DNA from 2 places in the Cytobacillus sp. MT66 genome. Region 2 is predicted to be linked to the other one. Evidence: predicted binding sites of a transcription regulator. Region 2 holds the regulator's gene; the other holds the start of a gene.

Region 1 (6,147 bases), on a different contig from region 2:
TCACCGGGAGCATTGCCATCAATCTGCCGATGTATCGCCTGAATGATAATGAAGAAAAACTGGCAGAATGGACTAAGGCTTATAGTGCAAAGATTTCCGGAAAGCTGTCGAATATTTAAAAGGAGAACCCGTACATGGGGATCTCCTTTTTTTCAAGGTATAAACAAACCTTTCTTCGGATAAAGGTTTATTCTTTTCTATAAAAAAGGCAAATTTTAAATCTACCTTTCTATCAATCCTCCTCAAGCCCTCATCCGGTATCAAACACGAACTATAACATTTTCGGTCCCTCACCTAAAGAAAAGTAGTCGCTTCACTCAGTAAAGAGAATCGACAATACAAAAAATGGCTGCAAAGCATGCAAGAAACTTGCCGCCCTTATCGTACCCCCAAAAGGGTTCTGAACCGTTCGGAAGAAGAGTTCCGAAGCACTCGGAAGCAATCGTTTAGTTTGATATTTTAAAAAGTTAGCGAGATAATTTAATTGTTAACACATGTGCTAGAACATTTTTAATAGATAAGTTTTTTAATAGACTATACAGAGTGGGGGGCATTAAAGATGAAAGCAGCAGTATGGTATGGAGCAAAAGATATTCGTGTGGAAGAACGTGAAATTTCAGCAGTTTCTAGCAATCAAGTGAAGATTAAAGTCGCTTGGGCAGGTATTTGCGGAAGTGATTTACACGAATATTCCGTTGGACCAATTACGATCCCAGCAAACGAACCAGATCGTATAACAGGGGTACAAGCACCATTGACAATGGGACATGAATTCTCAGGTGTGGTTGAAGAAGTTGGCTCTGATGTCAGCGGTTTCAAACCTGGCGACAAGGTTGCCGTCAACCCTCTAATTATTAGCGGTACTCATAAAGATCCATTAGTTGATATGTATAAAGGCTTTGCTTTTGTTGGCTTAAATTCTGATGGGGGATTTGCGGATTTTGTTGTAGTTGATCAAAAGAATGTGGTTAAACTTCCAGAAGACATGTCCTTAGAATATGCAGCACTTATTGAACCGACAGCGGTTGCTGTTCAAGGGATTAAAGAGTCCGGATTAAAACTCGGTGAAAGCGTTGCTGTCTTCGGTGCAGGGCCTATCGGTTTGCTTACCATTATTGCCGCAAAAGCAGCAGGCGCTAAAGAAATATTTGCTTTTGACCTATCAGACACTCGTTTACAAAAAGCAAAAGAAGTTGGCGCAACACATGCGATCAACTCTGGCCAGCAAAATCCAGTGGAATACATTCGATCCATCTATCCTGACGGAGTAGACCGTGCATTCGAGGTTGCAGGGGTAGCACCAACCTTTAACCAGGCCATTTCGGTCACTCGCGCGCGCGGCGTAGTCACCATCGTGTCTATTTTTGAGAAACCAATTGAATTCTCACCAATGCAATTAACGGCAAGCGGTGTGCATTTGGCCTCAACTCTAGCCTATGAGCCAGACGTATTTGAAACAACGGTCAAATTAATTGCAAGCGGCCAAATTGATCCATCACCTGTCATTACCGATCATATTGAATTAGAAGAGATTGTGGAAAAAGGATTCGAAGCCTTGATTAAGGATAAATCTCAAGCGAAGATTTTAGTTAAATTAAGTGGGGAGAAATAATTTCCCTTTTTATAAAAATAGTAAAATGCAAGGCCTCCATACATTGTGGGAGACCTTGCATTTTTTAACTATGTTAAGCAGTTGCTTTTGCCATCTTGCCGGTATGCTTTTTGTTATTTTTATGATTGGTAAAGAATCCTTTTACATAAGGGATTGCGAATCGGTCGACTCCGTAATAGTAGCCAGCTGCACCTGTGAATAAGAGAATGATAGCTGCAGTATAGAGAATTGGGTTGGTGCTTACTGTACCGGCTAATAAAAAGTTAAGGTTCATGAATGCGCCTGCTAGTAATGCTGGGATGGTTGCGGCCCCTAAAATTAACCCTAGACCTACAAGACATTCGCCCCATGGAATCAGTACATTAAACAATTCTACGTTTGGTACCGCAAAGCCTTGAAGGAATGCTGCGTACCAGCCTTGTACGGCTGGATGATCCCCGCCAGCCTGGGCTAGCGCTCCTTGCAGGAATCCTCCTGCATCAAATCCGCCTGTCATTTTATGAAAACCAGCTTCAATCCACTGAATACCTAACCAAATCCGTAATACAGTCCAAACGACAGCCATTTTTGGTCCTTTTAAGAAGGTTGCCATGATCAATCGCTCCTATATTGTGAATTTATTCACAAATGATTTGAAAAAAATTTAATCTGCTAGCTGCCAGCTTTTTAAGGTGAAAGTTTGTGAATTTATTCACTAACTTTCTACACTCTTAATATACACCGGCTGAGCAAGGAAAACAATAGACTTCACAGATGTGTCATAAATCATTTTTCCCTATTCACTGACGGTTGACATGTCCCTTATAATATAGAAAATACACTATTTATTATAAAAAAACAAAAAGCATTCCTATCTTTTTTATACGTTCATCTCGGACTCTTTAGTTAAGAGGGGAAGTCTAAAAACATATCAAGATCTTAGCTTTTTCGAAATAAATTATAAAAAAAGGGCCCTTGCACAATTGTACAAGGGCTAAAAAGGGGGAATACACTAGTTATTATTGTCAGTTATAAAAAAATATATACACATATTTTAATAGTTTTTTCCTTTTCCTTTTGTTGAATTCATGATCAGAACGAAATGCATGGGAAGGATTTTACACTTGAAAGACAGTGTTATTCGTAGTAAAATCGTCAAAGTAATTAATGTGAAACTAAATACTTACTGTATAACCTCTGGAATATGGCTGGAGGGTCTCTACCAGGAACCTTAAAAATCCTGATTACAGAAAATGAATTTATTTCGTTTACTGTAATCAGGATTTTTTGTTATTTCTAAAGAAATTTGCCTTCCAAGCCAATTCTGTTTATATCAACTAAGAAAGGACATGAAACAGACTATGAATCTGAAAGTTTTTATACTTGCGTTATCAACGGTTGCAGTTGGATTGGTTGAGTTAATCGTAGGCGGGATCTTGCCGACGATCGCTGATGATTTTGGAATTTCATTAAGCTCTGCCGGACAGCTGATTACCGTATTCGCGCTTATCTATGCCATTGCCGGGCCTGTTTTGCTTGTGTTAACGAGCAAAATCGAGCGCAAGAAATTATATCTTGCTTCCCTATTCGTGTTTTTCCTTGGTAACCTAATGACTTATTTCAGCCCGAATTTTGCCTTTATGATGATTGCAAGGGTATTGACTGCGGCGAGTACAGCGCTTATTGTCGTACTTTCCCTAATTATTGCCGCTAAAGTTGTAGCTCCAGCTCATCGGGCCAAGGCTTTGGGACTCATTTATATGGGCATCAGTTCATCACTTGTATTAGGTGTGCCTTTAGGCATCCTGATTTCCAATATATTTGGCTGGCGCATTCTATTCCTTGGAATTGCCGTGCTGTCAATCGGTTCAATGACGCTTATTTCACTATTCCTGGAGCGTATTCCTGGTGAAAGAACAATTCCTCTTTCACAGCAGCTGAAAGCAGCAGCCAGCGCAAAAATTGGCAGTGCCCATCTGGCTACGATGTTTATGCTGGCAGGGCATTACACGCTCTATGCTTATTTCACACCATTCTTAGAAACGAACCTTCATCTGAATTCAACATGGATCAGTATTTGCTATTTTGCATTTGGTCTTGCGGCCGTAGGCGGCGGGGCGTTCGGCGGAACCCTTTCCGATTGGATTGGGGCTCAAAAAAGCATCATCATCGTCATCAGTGCGTTTGCAGTTGTCCTGAGCTTATTGCCCTTAACAACCTTTTCCCTTGTGTTATTTATCCCAATGATGATGGTCTGGGGAGCATTGAGCTGGAGCCTGGCACCGCCGCAGCAAAGCTATTTGATTCAAACCGACCCGGCTACGTCCGACATCCAGCAAAGCTTTAACAACTCCGCCTTGCAAATCGGCATTTCACTTGGATCAGCCATTGGCGGCCTTGTACTAAATCAGACTGGTTCAATTTCAAGCACCGCTTGGTTTGGAAGTGGCATCGTTATTATCGCATTGCTATGCGCTGTCTTTTCTTTGACACGGCCAATGATCTCCAGACAACAAAAGACTGCGGCCTAGCCTTCCAAGGTTTAAAATACAGTGGAAGCATCGGCCTCATTTAAACCCTTTCGGACCTAATTCGGAACCCTCCGAATCAGGTTCCGAGCCATCTTTTGAGCAGTTCAGAACCTCCGAAAATTAGGCCTCAGTATACTTTTCTCTTAGAGCTTTTTTACATTCCTCGCAGTCTATCCATTTGAGATTTCTAAAATAGATTTGCTTATACAATTCCTTTTGTTGACAAGGAACTTCACATCTATACACCCTATCGCATACACATTTGGTTTCATCCCTAACAGCATGTATCGTTCCATCTTCACATATAACAATCGGATAATGCATGGATATCTCCTCTTTTTTTTCTCGTGGATTTTAATAAATAGACGGAACAAATGCCGGAAGGGTTTCTTTAGACCTATAAAAATCCTATAAGTTTAAGACTATTATACGATACGGCCAATGTTATTAACTTTACAATCATTTTGCGCGATCGACCAAGTGGAGATCGGGGATTATTGCCACTTTATATCTTTTAAGATTTTATTAAACCCGATTAAGCTAAAGTGATATAATTTTATAATTATTATCAGAGTCAATTAATGTATGAATTATAAAATAAAAAGAGAGGAGAAAAGTTAACAAATGAAAGCATCGGATTTTTATTATAAACTAACCGAAGAATATGACACTATATTAAATAAGTCTGGGGTCAGCGGTGAACGATTAGCACAGCGTCTGAGTATGATTTCAGAAATTGGAAGAACGCCCGAAGGAGGGTCTAATCGAATTGGTTTTTCAAAAGAAGAAGAACAGGCCAAACAGCTTGCTATAAAATGGATGACTGAAGCAGGTCTAATAATTAGAAGGGACGCTGCGGGTAATGTATTTGGACGGTTAGAGGGGAAAAATAAGGCATTACCAACCTTGTTATCTGGATCTCACCTTGATACTGTTCCGAATGGCGGACACTTTGATGGTGTATTAGGCGTACTAACCGCACTTGAAGTAGTTGAGGCTTGGAAAGAGACAGGTTACATACCAAATTACCCTTTTGAAGTAGTAGTTTTTTCCGATGAAGAAGGATCGCGGTTTAATGATGGATTCACAGGCAGTCGGGCCTTTATTGGTTTAGTAGATATGGAGGAACAAAGAAGATTAGTTGATGATGAAGGTAAAGGATTTGATGAAGTATTAAGACAAGTTGGACTAGATAGCAACCAATTTTTATCTGCAAAAAGAGATATTAAAGAAATAGAAGCGTTTATTGAAGTACATATTGAACAGGGCCTTTATTTAGAAAAATCAAATATCCCTATTGGAATTGTTAATGGAATTGCCGGTGCAAGTTGGCTAGAAATTACATTTACCGGAAATGCCGGTCACGCAGGGACAACTCCAATGCTCTTAAGGAACGATCCTTTAGTAGCAGCAGGGGAATTTATTAATAGGGTTTCGTATTTACCCCAGGAGGTCAGTCCCACAGCCGTGGCTACCATTGGAAAGGTAGACGTTAAACCAAATGGTATTAATGTGATCCCAGGGGAAGTAACTCTTTTTGTTGATATACGTGATATTAATAAAGATTCACGTGATAAGCTAATTAGTTTAATATGTGATACTGCAGTTCACATATCTAAGAAGTATAGAATGGACCTGCAATATAAAGTGTTATTAGAAGAAGACCCTGTACCAATCAATGATGAAATTAAAAGTAAGTTTAAAAAGTCAGCTAAGGAAAATGGTTTAGAACCAGATTTTCTGCCAAGTGGTGCTGGCCACGATGCTATGATACTTGGACAAATAATTCCAATTGGAATGTTATTTATCCGAAGTAAGGATGGCATAAGCCATAATCCCAAAGAATGGTCATCACTAAATGACTGTGTACTTGGTGTTCATACATTAAAGTGCTTTTTAGAGAATTATTAACGGTTTAAAGAAATACAGTGTTTTTTTCTTAATCCATTCTTTTAGAATGGATTTTTTTCTTTTTGATCTTGGTATACATCTCTCAGTAAGCCTAGTAAAAAAGCAACCTATTTT
Region 2 (6,147 bases):
TTGTCCCTGCTCCGAACAGATTACAATGTTTTACGGTGTATTTCGAACATTACCAAGAGCATAAAAAAAGAGGCTTCCCAAGAGTTTATACGACTCATGGAAAACCTCTATTTTTTTTGTTCCTGATGTTACCCTTTCGTTACCCTAATAAAGTAGCATCAGGAAGTTCCTTGATATATCAAGGGATTAATGGCGTTATTACATCATGCCGCCCATACCGCCCATGCCGCCCATGTCAGGCATTCCTGCACCTGGTGGCTCTGGCTTGTCAGCAATTACTGCTTCTGTTGTTAAGAACATAGCAGCTACAGATGCAGCGTTTTGAAGGGCTGAACGAGTAACCTTAGTTGGGTCAACGATACCAGCGTCAACCATGTTTACCCATTCGCCAGTTGCAGCATTGAAGCCTGTTCCAACTTCTTCACGCTTTAAGCGCTCAACGATAACAGATCCTTCAAGGCCAGCATTGTGAGCGATTTGACGCATCGGTTCTTCCATTGCGCGAAGAACAATGTTGATACCAGTAGCGATATCGCCTTCAGCTTGTAATTCAGCTACTTTGTTGTAAACGTTTAGAAGCGCTACGCCACCGCCGGAAACAATACCTTCTTCAACAGCAGCACGAGTTGCGTTTAAAGCATCCTCGATGCGAAGCTTGCGCTCTTTAAGTTCTGTTTCAGTAGCAGCACCAACTTTGATAACAGCTACACCGCCAGCTAATTTAGCAAGACGCTCTTGTAATTTTTCACGGTCAAATTCAGAAGTTGTTTCTTCCATTTGAACACGGATTTGGTTCACACGTGAAGCGATTTGTGCACTGTCTCCGGCACCTTCAACGATTGTTGTGTTTTCTTTTGAAACAACCACTTTAGAAGCACGTCCTAAAGCTTCGATTGTAGTAGATTTAAGATCGCGGCCTAATTCTTCAGTGATAACTTCACCGCCAGTTAGGATCGCGATATCTTCAAGCATTGCTTTACGGCGGTCACCGAATCCAGGAGCTTTTACAGCTACTGCATTAAATGTTCCGCGAAGCTTGTTAAGAACTAATGTAGCAAGTGCTTCGCCTTCTACATCTTCAGCAATTAGCAATAATGGCTTGCCTTGCTGTACCACTTGCTCAAGAACTGGAAGGATTTCTTGAATGCTGGCAATCTTCTTATCAGTGATTAAGATGTAAGGATTGTCTAGAACTGCTTCCATTTTATCAGAATCAGTTACCATGTATGGTGATGCATATCCGCGGTCGAACTGCATACCTTCAACCACATCAAGCTCTGTTGTGAATCCTTTAGATTCTTCAATTGTGATAACACCATCGTTGCCAACGCGCTCCATAGCTTCAGCGATTAATTGGCCAACTTCTTTGTCATCAGAAGAAATAGAAGCAACCTGTGCAATAGACTCTTTTCCTTCAATTGGCTTAGAGATAGCTTTTAATCCTTCAACAGCTGTTACAACAGCTTTTTCGATTCCTTTGCGGATACCCATTGGGTTCGCGCCAGCTGTTACGTTTTTAAGGCCTTCTCTGATCATGGCTTGAGCAAGAACAGTCGCCGTAGTTGTACCGTCACCAGCTACATCGTTTGTTTTGCTTGCAACTTCAGCTACTAGCTTTGCACCCATGTTTTCGAAAGCATCTTCTAATTCAATTTCTTTTGCGATGGTTACACCATCATTTGTAATAAGAGGTGAACCAAATTTTTTCTCAAGAACCACGTTGCGTCCTTTAGGTCCAAGAGTTACTTTTACTGCATCCGCTAGAGCATCAACACCGCGAAGCATCGCGCGGCGGGCATCTTCACTAAATTTAATGTCTTTAGCCATTTGTAAAAACCTCCTCAAAAATAGTAAGAAATTTATCTTCTAAATACATTCATCGCTATTTATTAACAGATAGGATATTAACTTGTAAGCTATTAGCCGACAATAGCAAGAATATCATTTTCACGCAGAATTAAATATTCTTTGCCTTCATACTTCACTTCAGTACCGGCATACTTTGAGAAGATAATACGATCGCCTTGGGCAACTTCAAGTGCAACACGTTCGCCATTATCAAGAACACGGCCAGTTCCTACAGCAACAACTCTGCCTTCTTGAGGCTTTTCCTTTGCAGTATCCGGCAACACAATACCGCTTGCAGTTTTTTCTTCTGTTTCAACAAGCTCGATAATAATTCGATCACCTAGTGGCTTTAACAAGTGAAACTACCTCCTCAATAAAATATGTAAATTTTATTTATTAGCACTCTCCTCTGATGAGTGCTAACACAATTATTATATTAATGAATTTCAAATCTATTTGCAAGAGAGAAGCTTTATTTTTTGCAAAAAAAATCATCATCATATAAGTTCTGATCACTGAACCTTAGCACCTCAAATAGTTTATCCTTATTCCTGCTGTTAAAAACACCTACAATTTGAAAAAAGCTCCTCTTTATTAGTAAAATGGAAAGGTATCATTATGAATCAGCAAATTTAAGGAGACAATAGATTGAAAAAGGAATATTGGTTCATTCTTATTGCTTATATTGTCATGCAATTCTCAAGCATTGCCGGTGTGCCCCTTGTTGTATTCGCGGCTTCTTTGTTTGGGAAGCCCCCCGAGGACATAGAGATATTTGCTGTAGCAGCCTGGATTATGATCAGCTTTACAATCACGCTTATCATCACCCTTGCGCTTTTGCGAAAAGAAATGAAAAATAATCCGATGAGGAGTGCATCCTCACCAATTACTGCTGCTGCATGGGCGATTGGCGGTGTCTTTCTCGCCTTATTTGCCCAGTCATTTGCCGCAAATATCGAAAGACTTATCGGAATAGAAATGGGCTCAGAAAATACGCAAAGCATTATGCGTCTGATAGAAGCTTTTCCATTTGTCATCCTGATAAGTTCCATTATTGGGCCAATTCTTGAGGAAATCGTTTTTCGAAAAATTATCTTTGGCGCCCTGCATCAGAGGCTTAATTTTATTTTATCGGCACTAATAAGTTCAGTTATTTTTGCATTGGCACATGCAGAGCCTGAACACGTCCTGTTATATTCAGCCATGGGCTTTACCTTTGCCTTTCTATATGTAAGAACAAAGCGGATTATCGTTCCGATCTTTGCCCATGTTTCGATGAATACCTTAGTCGCAATCCTGCAGCTTAATCAGGAAAGTATTGAAAATTGGCTGCAGCAAATGGAAAAAATGCAAGCCATTATTGGAGGTTTATTATGAGGGGGTCCTTGTTTTCTGGGATCGTTTACATTATTCTCGGAATTCTTTTCACATCCATTGCCATAGAAAATGTTCAAAGGGAACAAACATGGGGGATTTTCACTTACTTCCTCATTCTTATTGCAACCTTCGATTTAGGAAGCGGTCTGAGGATGATTGCTTTTCATTTTAAATTTAAGAAAGCACAGAACAAAAAATGAGCCACTTCAATTTTGGCTCATTTTTTTAATCCTCTTCCGTATCAATCGGATAATTCTTCAAGAAGTAGATGAGCGATTGCAGCTCTACAGCTAAGTCAATATGGTGAATTCTGATGGTTGAAGGAAGGTTTAATCTTGCTGGAGTAAAGTTCAAGATCCCTTTCACATCACTATGAACAAGCCGATCGGCAATGGCCTGCGCTGCAGGGGCCGGAACAGTCAAAATGGCGACCCGGATCTGCTGCTCTCTGAGAACTTTTTCGAGATTGTCCATATGAAAAACAGGAACCTCTCCAATCTTTGTGCCAATTTTGCCTGCATCCACATCAAAGGCTACTTCAATTTTCGTATTGTTATTTTTGAGAAAATTATAGTTGAGGAACGCGGTTCCTAAATTCCCTACCCCAATAAGGGCAACTTTTGTGAGCTCATCCTGATCCAGGGTTTTCCGAAAAAAGTTCAATAAATAATTGACATTATATCCATAGCCCTTTTTCCCTAAAGCCCCAAAATAGGAAAAGTCCCTTCGAATAGTTGCAGAATCCACTTTAACAGCTTCGCTTAACTCCGCAGATGAAACCCTTTGTTTGCCCGAGGAGTGTAAATTCTTTATAAATCTGTAGTATAAAGGGAGCCGTTTTGCAGTTGCCTGCGGTATTTTCATTGATTCATTCGGCATTGATGTCCCTCCCTTTCTTAAATAATAAAATGTTAAATGGATTCTCTTTTGAAATCTCCGTTTTTTCCGCCTGTTTTTTCTACTAAATAAGTTTCCCCTATTACCATTCCTTTATCGATAGCTTTGCACATATCATAGACTGTTAATGCGCAGACAGATGCAGCCGTTAGCGCTTCCATTTCAACACCGGTATTGCCCTTGGTTTTTACAGATGCATCGATTAATAATATGTACTGTTCTTTTTCCTCTTTCCATGCAAAGGATATATCCACTCCGGTTAAAGAAATTGGATGGCACATCGGGACAATATCCCATGTTTTTTTGGCTGCCATGATTCCAGCTACCTGTGCAACGGCCAGGACATCGCCTTTTTTCATTTTATTAGCAGTTATTTTTTCATATATTTCATTGCTAACTGTAATGCTTGATCGTGCAATTGCTGTCCGGGCTGTCTCAGGCTTATCGCTTACATCTACCATTTTCGCCCTGCCCTCTTGATTAAAATGAGTGAAATCTGCCATTTTAAATAAACACCTCACATTCAAATCATACACTATTTTTTTTAAGCTGTGTATTTCTTGTGGTAATTTTCACAATTTTCCGCACCCAGTTTTCAAGATACGAATGTCTTTAACTATGCTTCCTTTGTTGCCCGCCTAATTCGAATAGGTTACACTATTTCTAGAGTATAGAGGTGAAAGAAATGATTCTACTGCAGGTTAATCAGCTAGAAAAAAACTTTGGTGCTGATACCATTTTATCGAATATAAAGCTTGAAGTACAAACTAGAGACCGGATTGCCTTAGTCGGGCGAAATGGGGCTGGCAAATCCACGCTGCTAAAAATAATTGCCGGTCAAATGTCCTATGATTCCGGAGATATTATTAAGCCGAAAGGGATTGAAATCGGCTATCTTGCCCAAAACACCGGTCTAGAATCCGACCGGTCTATATGGGATGAAATGCTGACTGTATTTGAGGATTTGCAAAAGCAGGAAAAGGATTTACGCCGCCTGGAGGAAAAAATGGCGGATCCCGATCTTATTGCCAATCCCGATGAGTATGAACGTATTTTAAAAGAATATGATCTGCTACAGGTTCAATTTAAGGAGCAAGGCGGCTATCAGTATGAATCGGATATCCGCTCCGTTCTTCACGGGTTAAACTTTCATTCCTTCAGCTACGAAACAAAGATTTCCACGTTAAGCGGGGGCCAAAAAACAAGGCTCGCTTTAGGAAAGCTATTATTGACCAAACCCGATATTTTAATCCTGGACGAGCCGACGAACCATCTAGATATTGAAACACTGTCATGGCTTGAGCAATACTTGCAGAGTTATGATGGAGCCATTTTAATCGTTTCTCACGACCGGTATTTTCTTGATAAAGTAGTTACCTTAGTTTATGAATTATCGAGAAAACAAACCCGAAAGTACACAGGGAACTATAGCTCTTACCTTGACCAAAAAGCAGCTAATTTTGAAAGGGAAATGAAGCTGTTTGAAAAACAGCAGGAAGAAGTTGCGAAGCTGCAGGATTTTATTCAGCGAAATCTGGCTCGTGCCTCCACCACCAAAAGGGCACAAAGCCGCAGAAAACAGCTAGATCGCATGGAGCTGATGGATCGTCCTTTAGGGGATGAAAAGTCTGCCTCCTTTGGCTTTGATATAGAAAGGCAATCAGGCAATGAGGTATTAAAAGCTGATTCCATATCAGTCGGATATAAGGATGCAGAAATTTCAAAGGGGATTTCATTCCGGATCACGCGAGGCGAAAGCATTGCCCTGGTAGGACCAAATGGAATCGGAAAGTCTACTCTTTTAAAAACCATTGTTGAAAAGCAGCCCGCCTTATCGGGAAACTTTCAAAAGGGCTCTAATGTCATGATTGGCTACTATGATCAGGAACAGGCGGATCTGTCATCTAATAAACGAGTATTAAATGAACTTTGGGATGACTTCCCTCTGAAACCTGAAAAAGAAATCCGCACCATTCTTGGGAACTTTCTATTCTCAGGCGACGATGTTTTAAAGATTGTCAACAC

What was found. The regulator Rex, encoded in region 2, represses fermentation and respiration genes when NADH is low (regulators of the CRP and FNR family bind a similar motif). The targets are predictions, from matches to a motif close to TTGTGAAATATTTCACAA.
Region 1: AC1Q59_RS17605 (DoxX family membrane protein) is a predicted target of Rex. The motif match lies at 2,222-2,239, and genes of this name have one in related genera.

What each region holds. Positions count from the first base shown of each region.
Region 1 is NZ_JBXAFB010000010.1:57,146-63,292, forward strand. It holds gene AC1Q59_RS17595 (IclR family transcriptional regulator) at 1-119, shown strand, start outside; gene AC1Q59_RS17600 (2,3-butanediol dehydrogenase) at 560-1,612, shown strand; gene AC1Q59_RS17605 (DoxX family membrane protein) at 1,686-2,204, opposite strand; purine riboswitch at 2,758-2,858, shown strand; gene AC1Q59_RS17610 (MFS transporter) at 2,953-4,122, shown strand; gene AC1Q59_RS17615 (M20 family metallo-hydrolase) at 4,747-6,033, shown strand.
Region 2 is NZ_JBXAFB010000030.1:3,969-10,115, reverse strand. It holds gene groL (chaperonin GroEL) at 199-1,827, opposite strand; gene groES (co-chaperone GroES) at 1,920-2,204, opposite strand; gene AC1Q59_RS24320 (CPBP family intramembrane glutamic endopeptidase) at 2,497-3,225, shown strand; gene AC1Q59_RS24315 (DUF4305 domain-containing protein) at 3,222-3,425, shown strand; gene AC1Q59_RS24310 (redox-sensing transcriptional repressor Rex) at 3,451-4,104, opposite strand; gene moaC (cyclic pyranopterin monophosphate synthase MoaC) at 4,137-4,625, opposite strand; gene AC1Q59_RS24300 (ABC-F family ATP-binding cassette domain-containing protein) at 4,808-6,147, shown strand, end outside.